2 regions of the Sutcliffiella sp. NC1 genome follow, and region 2 is predicted to be linked to the other one. Evidence: riboswitches for the same ligand, from Rfam matches in the RefSeq annotation. Region 2 holds a riboswitch; the other holds the start of a gene.
What was found. Region 2 has a riboswitch for cobalamin ahead of O1A01_RS05435 (ribonucleoside-diphosphate reductase subunit alpha). Riboswitches for the same ligand answer to the same signal wherever they lie in the genome.
Positions count from the first base shown of each region.

Region 1: it holds a riboswitch for cobalamin, as region 2 does, so the genes downstream of both, O1A01_RS16555 (DUF4430 domain-containing protein) here and O1A01_RS05435 (ribonucleoside-diphosphate reductase subunit alpha) in region 2, are expected to answer to the same signal.

Region 1 is NZ_CP115153.1:3,173,867-3,181,697, forward strand. It holds gene O1A01_RS16540 (GerMN domain-containing protein) at 19-1,251, opposite strand; gene sigX (RNA polymerase sigma factor SigX) at 1,241-1,777, opposite strand; gene O1A01_RS16550 (ECF transporter S component) at 2,012-2,527, opposite strand; gene O1A01_RS16555 (DUF4430 domain-containing protein) at 2,527-2,943, opposite strand; cobalamin riboswitch at 3,096-3,290, opposite strand; gene O1A01_RS16560 (ATP-binding protein) at 3,388-5,160, opposite strand; gene O1A01_RS16565 (response regulator transcription factor) at 5,157-5,876, opposite strand; gene ccsB (c-type cytochrome biogenesis protein CcsB) at 6,056-7,219, opposite strand; gene resB (cytochrome c biogenesis protein ResB) at 7,238-7,831, opposite strand, start outside.
Region 2 is NZ_CP115153.1:1,069,713-1,077,543, reverse strand. It holds gene O1A01_RS05455 (hypothetical protein) at 1-349, shown strand, start outside; gene mscL (large-conductance mechanosensitive channel protein MscL) at 648-1,061, shown strand; gene O1A01_RS05445 (dicarboxylate/amino acid:cation symporter) at 1,729-2,973, opposite strand; gene O1A01_RS05440 (hypothetical protein) at 3,245-3,475, shown strand; cobalamin riboswitch at 3,619-3,813, shown strand; gene O1A01_RS05435 (ribonucleoside-diphosphate reductase subunit alpha) at 3,983-6,217, shown strand; gene O1A01_RS05430 (ribonucleotide-diphosphate reductase subunit beta) at 6,230-7,270, shown strand; gene O1A01_RS05425 (undecaprenyl-diphosphate phosphatase) at 7,323-7,831, opposite strand, start outside.

The DNA of each region.
Region 1 (7,831 bases), 2.1 Mb from region 2:
GTTGGTTTGCTACTTTTTTTAGTTCATAGGATTTGCAGCTAATGGTACCGAAAGTGGAACATTTAAACGAATCGAACCAATCATATCAGCGTTAGGATAATTAAATTGTATTTGCTCGAATCCAAAGTCTCTCGCCGTTAACATTAATGCTTGGAGAGCTGTTGAATGTTCTTCTGTATTTTCTAATGCAAGGCTATTATCAAAAGAAATAGTTACCATTTCTTCATCATTGGTTATCACTTGGTCTACTCTCATACTAGCTGGAATCGATGGAAATACGTAATTAATATTCGGTATTTGGCTCATCGCCTCTACCGCCTCTTGCATAGACTGAAATTCTTCTTTTGAGGCGACTAACAAGCTTTTGCTAACATCATCATTTCTTTGAAATTTAAAATATGCTACTCGCTTAAACGTATCAATCAAATCAAATTCTTTAACATCGTTACCTATTTCAACTCCAGCTTTACCCTCATTTAAATATTCTACTTCAGTAAAGTTGTGCCATCTAAACGTTTCTTGTACCTCTTGGAAAAAAGCGTTCATCTGTGTAGAAGAGTATGCCCGATGTCCTGCATTCATCTCCATAATGACTCTATCATTACCGTCAGTAGCCGTACCTTGAGAGAAAGTAATATTATCATTTAACATTGTATTCATCAGTCCAAATGAAGGTAAATCAATTAAATTTCCTAATTCTTGTCGTAATTCGTTAAATGCTTCTATATACGTTCTATTATTTTTTTGAACAACAAAAGAAAGCGGTAATGTTAGTGGATCATCGGTTCCTTCTAACTCAGCGGAAACGGCCAAAGTAATTACATATTCTTCTGACTGACTAACAGTCGTTACTACATAATTCGGAAAATCATTCGTTGATTGAACGTCAAAAGATTCGTTTTCACTATTTTCTTTATAGTCCGTTACATTAAACGATTCTTCCTCTACAGCGATATCAGCACTACTATCATCAGCATACATCTCCATTGATCCTCCTCTATCTTGAGGGGCATCAAAGGCACTGTTACTATTACTATCCATTTTTTGAAACGTGAAAGGAGAAATGATTGCAAAAAGGAGAATCGCCGCAATTAAAGCTACGCTAGGCATCCAGTTAATACGACGTTTCGGTGAAGTTTCTACCTTTTGCTGAATATTTGCATATATCTCTTCCGCTGAACGCTCATCCGTCATTTTTGGTAATTGATTAAATAACTTCTCCATTTGCTCATCGTCCGTTTTACGATGCATTACTATTTCCCCCTTTCTCCTCTAATTCTTCCATATGGGCTTTTAAGGCTTTAACCGCACGGTGCTGAGTTGTTTTTACTTTACTTTCAGACCAACCTAACACTTGCGCAGTTTCTTGAATAGAGAGAGCTTGAATGTAACGGAGAATAAGAACAATTCGGTGATCCATCTTACATTTATCTAAGCAACGATACAACAATTGAACCTGTTCATTTTTCACAGCTACTTCTTCCGGTAATGGTGCAACATCTTTCACTTGTTGCTTATTCCAATCAAACGTTTCAAGAAGTTTGTTTTTCCATCCCTTTTGTTTTCGAAATGAATCAATAGCTACATGTTTAGCTATCGAAAATAGCCATGTTTTTTCACTACTTTTCCCTTCAAATCGGTCGTATGAGCGTAGAACTTTTATATAAACTTCTTGAACGAGGTCTTCCGCTTGTTCTTTATTTTTCACCATATAAAATAAAAATTGATAGACGTCTTGGTGATATTTTTCATAGAGCTCTTGAAAAACGGCATGCATTCTAAACCCTCCGTTCAATACATTAGTCGAAACTTTTCGTACAAAGTTACATTACAAATATATTACAAAATATTACGAATGACTAGATTTTTTTTAGTACTTTTTGGAAAACTTAAGAAGGCTTTAATAAGATATTTTAAAAGAGCAATAGTTTGGCTTTTTAAAAATTTAAAAAAGAAGCCATAATATATGACTTCTTTTTATATATACTATATAACTAATTTCTAATTATATCTACTGTTTATTATACGATTGCACCATAAACGAAGCTTCTCTTTTTATGATCGGGGATAGAATAGGATATAACACTATAAAGAATACGATATTTCCAATTGCATGATTAAAGTCAAACGGTAATCCCGCTAAGTAATACGGCCAAAACAATTTACCTATAATCAGGCGTTCTAGCGACATGATCAAACCAAAGAGCATGCCGCAAAATCCAGCGTACGTTGCAAGTAACCATATGGGCAATTTCTTAAATTTCATCCCAATGAGACCTGAAAGTACTCCAATTATGGACCACGCAATTATTTGAAGTAACGTCCAAGTACCACTACCTAAAAATAAGTTAGAAACAAATGCTGTTCCAGCAGCAAGTATGATACCGTTTTGAGGCCCCATCAAAAGGCAGCAAATAATAATGATTGCTGTAACAGGCTGTACATTAGGAACCGAGGAAAACACCATTCTACCTACTACACATAACGCTATTAATAAGCCTAATAAAGCAATTTTTCTTGTGCTCATTAGCCTTCATACTTTGAATAGTTAAATTCAATAACATCGCCATCTTTTAACACATATTCGTTTGCGCCAACTAAGACTTCTTCATTATTTGCTGTATAAATCCAAAAGTAATTATTCTCGTAATCCGATTCAATACCGTTAATTCCTACAATAAATGCACCACTGTCGTCTGTTGTTAATTCAAAGTGCTCATGCATTACATCTATCAGTGTTTCTCCTTCTTCAAACTGCAATGCCTCTTCACTTATTACTTCTTCCCCGTTATCTTTTACTAATTTAATCGTTACTTTGTTTACTTCTTCATTTTGTTCTACTCCAGCATTTGCGTTGTTATTTGTATTATTTGTGTTGTCTGCTGCACACCCCGTCACAATAAGAGATATTGCAACTAATAAACTAATCCAAATTTTTTTCATCACGTAATTCCCATCCTTTTATATATTATGAAAAAAAATAAATAGCTCATCCTTAAAGGATGAGCTATAAAACGACAACAATGAGGAATTCACCTTCTGCAGCAGGTTCAATACCATATTGTCGTTTCAGCTACTCATACCCCGAAGCTTCGAAACTTGTAAGTTCATTGGCAGGTCTACTGACTTATGCTTCTTCCTACTTTGAGCCTTCCCGTATGACGAACTCTCATTCCATACATACAGTGGTTACCTCATTTCGTCCACATTTACAGTTGCGGGGACAGTTTTGGATTCGCACCAAATTCCCTTTTAAGCCACAGTGTGACACCAATTTACTTATAATTATTAAGTTTATGAATACAGTACCATCTTACACAAAGAAGTATAAAATGACAAGAAAAATTGTTTCATAATAAACAAGATTATTCGGTACAACTTAACAAATTATTGCACAGTTCGTGGAATAACGAGAGAAAATGTCGTTCCCTCATTTAGTTTAGAATGTACACCTATTGAGCCGTTATGTGACTCTATTATATTTTTAACAATCGACAATCCTAAACCTGTTCCAGATCTACCTCTAGTTCTAGCCTTGTCCGCTTTATAGAAGCGTTCAAATACAAATGGTATATCTTCTTCTGGTATGCCTTGTCCAGTATCTTGTACATCTACTTTCATTCCAAGCTCTCCAAGCTCAACTCGAATCGTGATACTACCACCTGAATCTGTGTGACGTAGTGCATTATCAATTAAGTTAGTAAAAACTTGTTCCATTTTATCTACATCAAAATCAACTAGCGTGTCCCCAATTATTTCTGAATGAAGATCTACCATTTTCTCTTTAGCAAGACCATGAAACTTTCGAATCATTTTATCAAAAAACTCTTCCACTTCAACTTGTTCCCTGTTCACGGTGCTATGTCCAGACTCTAATCTAGCTAAATCAAGTAGGTCATTTACTAACCTCCCCATACGAAGTGACTCATCATAAATAACGGAGGCAAGTTCTTTCTTTTCTTCTTCGCTACCAGCAATATCATCCACTATTGCTTCACTATATCCTTGAAGCATTGAAATTGGCGTACGTAACTCGTGAGAAACGTTAGCGATAAATCCTTCTCTTAATTTATCTAAACGTCTTTCTTCCGTCATATCACGAATGACAGCTACTGCACCACGCACGTGGGTATTATTATATAAAGGACTCATGACGATTACCCAAGTTCTCCCCTGGTAGGTAAGTTCCATACTTTGCTCTCTTTCAAAGTTGACGACCCGTTGAAACATCTCTTTTATTTCATGAGGTAATTGTTCCCGCGTATCACTACCTTCTTGGTAAAACCATGCTTGCAAGAAACGTTCAGCAGGCGGATTCGTTATTAATATTGTCCCATCACGATTTAGCGTTATTACTCCATCTGCCATACTACTTAATATGTTTGCCAAATGTTCTTTTTCTTGATTAAGTGCATTTAAGTTAAACTTTAATTGTCTTCCCATTTGATTAAACGCCATCGCAAGTTCACCGATTTCATCATACGTTAAGATCGGAACTTTCGTGTCAAACTTACCTCTCGCTACTTCAAAAGCAGCCTCCCTCATTTTCCTTAATGGCGAGGTTACTCTTGATATTAAGAAAAACGCAAAAATGGTTGTAAGGAAAATAGCAATCCCCGCGGATATTAAAATAAGTTGTGTTGTTTGGTTCGTCGTTTCTTTAATCGCTGTTAACGATTGGTACATATAAACTGCGCCATCTTCTACACCATCAATATGAAGTGGGGTACCAACAATCATCATTTCTCCAAAAGCTTCTGATTCAGAATCTAAATCGGGTGAGTATGATTTTTTCGTTACAATTGTATGATCAAGGAAAACTTGGGAAAGTTCCTCATCTTCTCGGAAAAATTCGCTAGGTAAAACAGCATCTGTCTCATCTGTTGGGGAATGCCAGTAATGATCCTTGTCTGAAAAAATAATTACTCGAGAAACATCATCCGCAAGTTGCCAAGCAATTGATTTTGCCAGTTCAAAATCTTCATGTTCCTCTACAATCATCGATATTTTTCTACCTAACTGTGTTAATTCTCTTTCCGCCTCATTTACATGGTAGTTCTCGAAAAACTCTAATAACAATATTGTTAAAATAAATAATACAAACGTAAAAAGAAGTAAAATGGTAAGCCAAAGCTTACCTACAACACTTTTCCAAATCATGACTCATTGCCAGCCTCAAACTTATAACCTACACCCCAAACTGTAACAATCATTTTTGCTGCATGTTCGGATACTTTATTTAATTTTTCTCTTAACCTCTTTACATGAGTATCTACTGTACGTAAATCACCAAAGAACTCATATTGCCAAACTTCCTTTAATAGTTGCTCTCGATCAAAAACTTTGTCCGGTGATTTTGCTAAAAAATATAAAAGCTCGTACTCTTTAGGGGTTAAGTTAACATCTTTTCCGTCAGCACTTACTCTATGTGCATCATTATCTATTGTTAAATGAGGGTATACAATAATATCTTTTGAAGATGTTTCTGTATTTAAAAAGCTTGTTGATGACGCGCGGCGTAAAAGCGCTTTAACTCTAAGCACTACCTCACGTGGGCTGAACGGTTTAACGATATAATCGTCCGTACCAACTTCAAAACCTTGAACACGATTTGCTTCTTCTCCTTTAGCAGTTAACATAATTACTGGTGTTGCTTTTTTCTCTCGCAATTCTTTACAAACTTCCATGCCGTCCATTCCTGGCATCATAAGGTCTAGTAATATAACGTCATAATCATTCTCTAAAGCTAACGATAATGCGTCCTCACCATTATCTGCTTCTTCGATTACATAATTTTCTCTTTCTAGATACATTTTCAAAAGTCGACGAATTCGTTCTTCATCATCGACTACTAATATTTTATACTCTTGTTCCATCTTTCCATCCTCCTAATTTTCATACTAGTTCCGTATCATTAAGTACTCTTTCCTATTGTATCTAATATTTCTTCACAACGTCTAGCAAAGTCAGTGCTTGAGTAAATTATCCTTATATTAATGTAAGCCTCCACATATGATGTGAAGGCTTATGAAATTATTCATCTAATCAGTTTAATCTACATCGCGTAAGAGTGTAGTCCGGCAATAATTAAGTTTACTCCAATTAAGTTAAACATAATAATAGCAAATCCAACTAAGGCAAGCCAAGCCGATTTTTCTCCGTGCCAGCCTTTTCCAATACGTAAGTGTAGATATGCTGCATAAAATAGCCATGTGATCAATGCCCAAACTTCCTTCGGGTCCCAACCCCAAAATCTAGTCCATGCAATTTGAGCCCAAATCATAGCAAAGATTAATCCGCCTAGTGTAAAAACTGGGAAACCTATAGCAACAGAGCGATAACCAATTTCGTCTGCAACATCAAGGTTTACTCTTCTTACTGCTGGTTTTAGTAAAACTCCTAGAGGTTTTCTAAATAATAATCTTATAAGTACATATAAAATAGCTCCTGTAATAATAGACCAAATAACTGTATTCAATTTTTGTGTATGAATAATAGCTGGTAAACTTACAAGAGGGTTCATTCTATCTTCTGTAAGTAATTCCCCTTGGTTTGGACCAACTAACGGAGGAAGCACGTATTCAACCGTTGCCTCTGCTCCACGTTTATCAATATATTTGAAGTTTGCTTCATAATCCATCGAACTAAAAATAACCGTAATAACAACAAAACCAATAAATACAACAAGCGTAAATAATGAAAATTCAAGCCAAAAAGGTTTTTTTCCTTTTTTACTGTAATCCACTACTTTTATTAAATAAATTAGTCCAGCTACGAAGCTCATTCCTAGTATTGCAATTCCTAAACTCGTTGTAATAACGTGAATCGGTAACCAATGAGATTGCAATGCTGGAATTAATGGAGTTATATCGGACGGAAACATACTTGCAAATGCAATTAGTATTAAAGCAATTGGTAATGCAAATAATCCTAATGTACTTGTTTTATAAATAAAGTAAAGTACGATGAATGCAAGAACAATCGTCATCCCAAAAAATGTAGTAAATTCATATAAGTTACTAACAGGAGCATGTCCTCCAGCAATCCATCTTGTTATAAAATATCCTAAATGAGCAACAAATCCCACAATCGTAATAGAAATGGCTAATTTTGACCATTTGCTTCCTTCTTTCGATTTTAAAGCTCCACCGAAGAAAGCGGTACCTATCAGATATAGAAGAAATGCTGCATATAGCAAGTTACCACTTAACTGTGCCATAGTAATCACCCTTTTAAATTAAGTTTTATCATTTTCTGAATTCTTTTCTTCTTCTGTTTGGTCAATAGGTATTGAAATTTTTGAATGCTCCAACGCCTTAGAAATATCTTTCTTCAGACCAAACCAGTTTTTATTCGTATGTGCGGCAAGCCACACTTCATTCCCATTTCGTTTTACCCATACACGGCGGTGATTCCAATACATCCCTTGAATAACACCAATCATAAATATAGTTCCGCCTAGACCAAAAATCCAAAGTGTATGATCAACACGAACGGTAAGTCCAGCTGCATTTCTAGTTTCTAATCCTGCAAAAGCCATGCGATATTCGTTATTACCTTCTGGTTCTAAATTTTGCTGAATTGCGACTAAGCTTATTTCTCCCTTTGGTTTATCTGGAGTTATCATTCGGAATACGAATGCTGGATTATTCGGCACTCTTGTTCTAGTTCCTGGTTCCCCTTCGTTTAAAAAGAAGTCAGGAAAATAGTTTACGATTTGGACAGAATAACCGTCACCTAAATCATATAATGTTTCAGGTTTTGTTAAATCTACTGTAATTGTTCCAAAATTTTCATTTGTTTCTTTATTCAATAGATTAAATGACATCGT
Region 2 (7,831 bases):
AACACCACCGCCTTATGGGGCTGGTGGAGGAATGGGCCCTGGTAGCGGATTTGGACCCCCTGGGCAAGCAGGAATGGGTCAACAAGTTGGTCCACCCCCCGGACCTCCACCAGCTACACCTCCACCAGCAAGCTTTGCTGCTGGTCCTAGTGTAATGGCAGTTGATCCTGGATCCTTACGTGGATGTTTATTCCGTTTTACATGGATTCGATTAACTAGTGGGCAATCATTCTGGCTCTATCCAACTTACATCGGAAGGCGATCGGTAGCTGGATGGCGTTGGACTGGGTTCCGCTGGGTTTATTTCGGAATCGACACTAGAAGAATCCAATGGTTTCAATGTGTTTAAATCCGATTCATCTGAGCCGTCCTAAAAGTCAGTAGAAACTGACTTTTAGGACTTTTTTATTGGTTACTATTATAACAATGCTGAAATTTCCAATAGGTGTAAGTACAAAACATTCATTATAAGGAGTTGGTATAGATAGGTTTAGGCCAATCTATAAAAAAGGAACACTTGAAAAAAACAAAAAAAAAGATTCGTTTCTCTACTGTTTTAAGACTTATAAGACAGCCCGTTTTTTTTCATCATAATCATTATTTTAATTAATAAAATTACTAGTAAGACAACTTTAGGAGTTGGAGCTATGCTTAAAGACTTTAAACAGTTTGCTTTGAAAGGTAATGTTGTAGATTTAGCAGTAGGGGTTATTATCGGTAGTGCATTTGGAAATATCGTTTCTTCTTTAGTAAGTGATATTATGATGCCATTATTAGGTATCGTGTTAGGAGGAGTAAACTTAACTAATCAAAGCTTTCAAATTGGCCAAGCTATTATTCAATACGGGGCATTTATCCAAACAGTAATTGATTTTCTAATCATTTCACTTTCTATCTTTTTCGTTATAAGAGTCATCCAACGACTAAGAAACAAAGAACGACAAAAGAAACAAACACCTTCCCCCTCACAAGAAGCAATTCTACTTACAGAAATAAGAGACATAATGAAAAACGAAAACAAAACCGAAAAACCCAATAAAATGAAAATACATATTAAGTAGAAAAGCGGAGGTGGCTCGTTTAGGTCCAAACAAACTGGAGCTTTTCCGCAGGAGATAAAGGAAACACAGCGAACGTTAGAGAGCTGATGTTGACTTATCGTACGGAGGAAAAGTGAAGTTTGAGCCGGACCTAGCCACCGGAGCTAGACAATTAGAAAAGCGGAGGCGCTTCGATCAGGCCCGTACAAACTGGACTGTTCCGGTAGGAGATAAAGGAAACACAGCGAGCGAGAGCGAGCTGATGTTGACTTATCGTACGGACGGAATGGGAAGTTTGATAGGGCCTAAGCGCCGGAGCTAGACAAATAGAAAAGCGCAGGTGGCTAGTTCTGGCCCGACAAGCATAAGACAGGCGCTGCAGGTGGACGCTCTTTGTCCACCGGAAGTGACTGCCTTATGACTCGAGGGCCAAGCCGCCGGAGCTGGACAAAGAAAAGCGGAGGTGGCTCGTTTAGGTCTGCTCATTTCTATTTGCGATAGGTTCAACCTTATTTGCGATACCTTCATCCTTATTTGCGGTAAATCATTTTTATTTGCGATACCTTCACCGTTATTTGCGGTAAAGGTAGTCCATTTTCATTTGCAACACACCATTTATAACAAGCAGTCAAATATGAAAACAGAACAAAACATGGCTCCCTTTTACAGAGAGCCATGTTCTAGTCGTTTATTTTTCATCGGGGATGGTCATATCTTCTCCCTCTGTTTTTGCTACGATGTATGCACATGCTGCATCACCAGTAATGTTAACAGACGTACGAAGCATATCTAGTAGACGGTCCACTCCAAGAATTAAGGCAATTCCTTCGACTGGTAAGCCAACCGATCCTAAAACCATCGCTAATAGGATAAGCCCGACACCTGGAACTCCTGCAGTTCCGATACTTGCGACAACAGCTACAGCAACAACTGTTACTAGCTGCATGACAGTCAAACTTTCTGCAAAAACTTGTGCAATAAATACGGTTGCGACACCTTGCATAATTGCTGTCCCGTCCATATTAATCGTCGCCCCTAGAGGTTGAACGAAACTACTTATATGCTTTGGCACACCTAATTTTTCTTGTGCCGTATCCATAGAGATAGGAAGTGTTGCATTACTACTAGATGTACTAAAGGCAACACTCATTGCCGGTGCAAAGTTTTTGAAGAACGTAATTGGACTTGTTTTCCCAAGTACCGCTATGGCGGAACCGTACGTGACAAATAAATGAATAAAAAGTGCTAAAACAACTACAATGAAATATCCAAACATCGCTTTAAAAGCATCTAGCCCCATTTTTCCTATTGCAGATGCGATTAGTCCGAACGCCCCGTATGGAGCAAATTTTATAATGAAGTGGACAAGCCACATTACTACTTCATTAGCTTGTTCGAATAAAGATTTAATCCCAGCTGCTTTATCGCCTAACACATTGATTGCTAGCCCTAATAAAATGGAGAATGCAATAATTTGTAGTAAATTCCCTGTAGCCATCGCTTGAATTGGGTTCGTTGGAATAATGTTAAGTAACGTATCAACTACAGCTGGTGCTTCCGTCACCTCGTATGGTGGTAAGTCTTCACTGTTAAAAGTACCAAAATTACCAGGCTTAATAATTGTTGCTAGCGTTAACCCAATTGTAATTGCGATACTTGTCGTAACCATAAAAAATACTACTGTCTTGAAACCAATTCGTCCAAGTTTTTTCGTATCACCTAAATTAACAACACCTAACGTAATCGAGATAAGAACGATAGGTACAACAAGCATCGTAATTAAATTAAGAAAAATCTTACCTAGCGGAGTAAAAAACCAAGTATCAATTCTTGAAAATAATATATCTGATGCAAATAGGTTTAATATTAGCCCAACTACTATACCTAGAGCGAGACCTATTAATATTTTGGATGTTAAGGATAACTTCTTCATAAGATTCCCCCTTATTAATAATATTTTACATCGTTTACAACTATCTATGTATGGACAACACTTGATTATACCGGACTTTAACTATTTTAATTGTAAAAAGGCATTCTGTAAAGTGACATACATTAGAGTAAAAATATTGCAAATTGTATTACTACAGATTAAAATGACAATAATTGAATCTTGTACTATACTGAATTTTTTGGTATAGTAGTAAAGATTTTTTCTGTATAAACTAGTAGGGTTAATAGTTTATATTTTGGAGGGGTTTTACATGAAATTACTTTGGAAGGTAATTATTGCACTTTTCTTGTTGATTACTGCCAAAGTTGGTATGGATTCATACAAGATATTAAAAACTGCTGCAGGCGGAGAGCATATTCGAATTGATCCTGCTCTTTATTTTAATTTATCGTACTTAATTTTCGGCGCAATTGGCTTAATGATTTTATCGGATGTATTTAAAAAATATATAAAAGAAAATAATGAATATAAGCAAGTTTAATCAAGGATGAGTGGTGTTTTACTCGTCCTTTTTTATATTATTTTCTTTATACTCTTAATTTAGGCCATTGCATTTATTAGATTAATAGATTATGATAATCACAACATACAGATTTTAATCACAAAATACATACAATATATAGATTTTATAACGAAGTTAAAGGTGTCTAATATAGACTTAATAGGGAAATTGGTGAGAATCCAATACTGTCCCCGCAACTGTAAGTGTAGACGAAATGAAAGTCCACTGTATAAGACTGCTTAAAGGCGCTTATATGGGAAGGTTCAAAGTAGGATGAAGCACGAAGTCAGGAGACCTGCCTTTTCTTCAAATGTTTCGCATTCTTCGGGGATTGGGAAGATGAAACGATGGTGTAATATGCACTTTTTGTTTCTTATGCTTATTCCACTTTCGTTTGATCCACTCAGTCCTTGAGTGGATCTTTTATTTTTCTCCAGTTGGTCGTTGGACTAAAAGGAAAAAACTAGAATAGAAAGAGGGATAAGTATGACTACAATTATTCAATCAGATCATGTACTAGATAAAGTTAAATCAACATTTGAAAAACATCCAACACTAAACGCACAACCTTTTCTTGATAAAGCAGCAAAAATAATAAATCAACATCACCAACTTTCCAACGAAACAATTTATGAGTTAATAATTTTAGAAGCGTTAAGTTTTATTAGTGAAGAAGAACCAGAATGGACACACATTGCTGCGAATCTTTATTTAAACGTTTTGTACGAAAATACAGCTAAAGTAAGAAAAGAGAACAAGCACTATAAAGGCTTTTATCATTTAATAAAATCTCTAGTAGATAAAGGGATTTATGATCCAAAACTATTAAATTTCTATTCACCTGAAGAACTAAATGAATTAGAAAAAGAGATGGACCCTAATAAAGATGAGCTCTTCACATACATAGGGATTAAAACATTAGCAGATAGGTATTTAACGAAAGACCATTCGATGCAACTGTGGGAACTGCCCCAAGAGCGATTTATGATTATTGCTATGACATTAATGATCAACGAAAAGCAAAACCGCCTTCAGCACATAAAAGAAGCATATTGGGCATTAAGTAATTTATATATGACGGTTGCCACTCCTACATTAGCAAACGCAGGGAAAACTCATGGACAGTTATCGAGTTGCTTTATTGATACGGTAGATGATAGCTTACAAAGCATTTATGACAGTAATACCGATATTGCAAACTTGTCTAAAGCAGGTGGCGGAATTGGCGTCTACCTTGGGAAAATTAGAGCTAGAGGAAGTAATATTAAAGGATTTAAAGGTAATTCCTCCGGAGTAATCCCTTGGATGAAACAACTTAATAATACGGCTGTAAGTGTTGATCAACTAGGACAGCGTAAAGGTGCGATTTCTGTCTATTTAGATGTATGGCATCAAGATATTTTCTCCTTTTTAGATGCAAAACTTAATAATGGCGACGAACGATTACGTACCCACGATTTGTTTACGGGCGTTTGTATTCCTGATTTGTTCATGGAAAAAGTAGAAGAGCGAGACGATTGGTATTTGTTTGACCCTCATGAAGTGCGCCAAGTTATGGGGTATTCATTAGAAGATTATTTTGATGAAGAAAAAGGAAACGGTAGCTTCCGTCATAAATATTACGAGTGTGTGGGGCATCCTACTTTACACAAAGTAAAAGTGCCTGCGATTGACATTATGAAAGGCATTATGAGAAGTCAACTCGAAACAGGAAGTCCCTTCATGTTTTATCGTGACGAAGTAAATAGAATGAATGCAAATAAACATACGGGCATGATATATTGCACAAATTTATGTACAGAAATCACTCAAAATCAAAGCCCTACTATCATGACCGAACAAGTTGTACAAGAAGGGAAGATTATTACGACAAAATCACCTGGTGACTTCGTTGTATGTAACCTTTCTTCTATAAATTTAGCAAGAGCTGTTATGGATGAGGTTGTTGAACGGTTAGTACGAATTCAAGTAAGAATGCTAGATAATGTAATCGATTTAAACACTATCCCTGTTTTACAAGCACAACTAACTAATCAAAAATATCGTGGGATTGGCTTAGGCACATTTGGTTGGCACCATTTATTAGTGTTAAAACAAATAGGCTGGGAAAGTGAAAAAGCGGTAAAATATGCGGACGAGCTTTATGAAAAAATAGCCTTTTATACGATTCAAGCAAGTTTTGAATTAGCGAAAGAAAAAGGAGCTTACCCAACATTCCCACAATCAGAATGGGAAAGTGGCAAATACTTTGAACGAAGAGGCTACAGATCTAACGAGTCGGAACTTCCTTGGGATTCGCTACGAGCTAATGTTCAACAGTATGGAATTAGAAACGGCTATTTAATGGCAGTCGCTCCTAATGCAACTACTTCAATTATTGCAGGAAGCACAGCAAGTATAGATCCGATCTTTATGAAAGTGTATTCCGAAGAGAAAAAGGACTATAAAATCCCGGTAACTGCACCAGACTTAAACAGTCATACAACTTGGTTCTATAAATCTGCTTATTTTATTGATCAACATTGGAGCATCGCACAAAATAGTGCTCGTCAACGACATATCGACCAAGCTATTTCTTTTAACATATATGTACCTAATACGATTAAAGCGAAAGCACTACTAGACTTGCATGTAGACGCATGGAAGAAAAATTTAAAAACAACTTACTATATTCGTTCTACTTCAAGTGAATTACTTGATTGTGAATCTTGTTCTAGTTAAGGAGGAACTAATATGACTACAATACAAAGACGTGTTCTAATGGATGCAGACGCTCCAAACGCATCTACACGAATCATCAATGGTCAAAGCTCTAACGTCTTAAATTGGGATGATGTACAGTTTAGTTGGGCGTACCCTAAGTATAAAAAAATGTTAGGGAACTTTTGGACACCTTTTGAAATCAATATGGCCCAAGATATTAAGCAATTTCCACTACTTTCAGAGGATGAAAAAGAAGCGTTTTTAAAAATAATCGGCTTATTAGCTCTATTAGACAGCGTCCAAACCGATTACGCTGGGAAAGTTGCGGATTATATAACCGATTCTAGTATTAATGCATTAATGATAATCCTAGCACAACAAGAAGTAATTCATAACCACTCCTACTCGTACGTGCTGTCAAGCATCGTTTCACGCTCACAACAAAACGAAGTATTCGAATATTGGAGAACAGAACCAACTTTACGAAAAAGAAATGATTTTATTACGAACGGTTATAAAGCATTCGCAGAAGAACCAACTGTAGCAAACTTGTTGCGTTCCATCGTTTATGATGTTATTTTAGAAGGCTTATTTTTCTATTCTGGGTTTGCATTTTTCTATCATTTGGCCCGAAATCAAAAGATGGTCGCGACGAGTACGATGATTAACTATATTAATAGAGATGAACAGCTACATGTTGATTTGTTCGTAAAAATCTTTCAAGAAGTGTTAAACGAATATCCAGAGTATCATACTGAGGATTTAGCTACATTCGTTCAAAATACCTTTAAGGAAGCTGCCCAATTAGAGATAGAATGGGCTCGACAAATTATCGGAAATAAAATTGTCGGTATTGATATAGAAGACGTGGAGTCTTACATTAAGTTTTATGCCAATGTCCGCACGAACCAACTTGGATTTGACCGCCCATTTGAAGGCTATCGCACAAATCCGATGAAATGGATTAAAGCATATGAAGATGTTGACTTAGGAAAATCGGACTTTTTCGAACAAAAATCCCGTCAATACACAAAAGTAAACGTTCAAGACAACGGATTTGATGAATTATAAAAACAAAACGAGTGCCAACAATACTCTCAAAGTTGGCACTCGTTTTCCGTTATTAAAACAAACCTAGATATTGCAACCCTAACACTAGTAATCCTAATGCCCAAACATAAATAGCAAACGATTTTAAGGAATGCTTTTTTAAATAATTGATCATCCATTTAACAGCAATATACCCGAATATACAGGAAGCTAATATCGCAATCATTAGTGACGTTAACCCAATATCTTCACGTCCTACTTGAGCTACTTCTACTGTTTGTAATGCGACTGCTCCAGCTATAGCAGGCGTGGATAGTAGGAAGGAGAAATACGCAGCTGTTTCACGATCTAGTCCTCGAAACAGCCCTGCTGCGATCGTTAATCCTGAACGTGAAATCGCTGGAAAAATTGCTGCCGCTTGAAAGGACCCAATAAACAAAGCATCTTTCCAATTAATATCGTCCATCCTTTTAGCGCCTTTCCGGATTGAATCAGCAAACCATAGAAATGCTCCTGTTATTAAAAACTCCCATCCTATCGTCACACCTGTTTTTGAAATTTCTTCAAAATAGTCTTTAAACG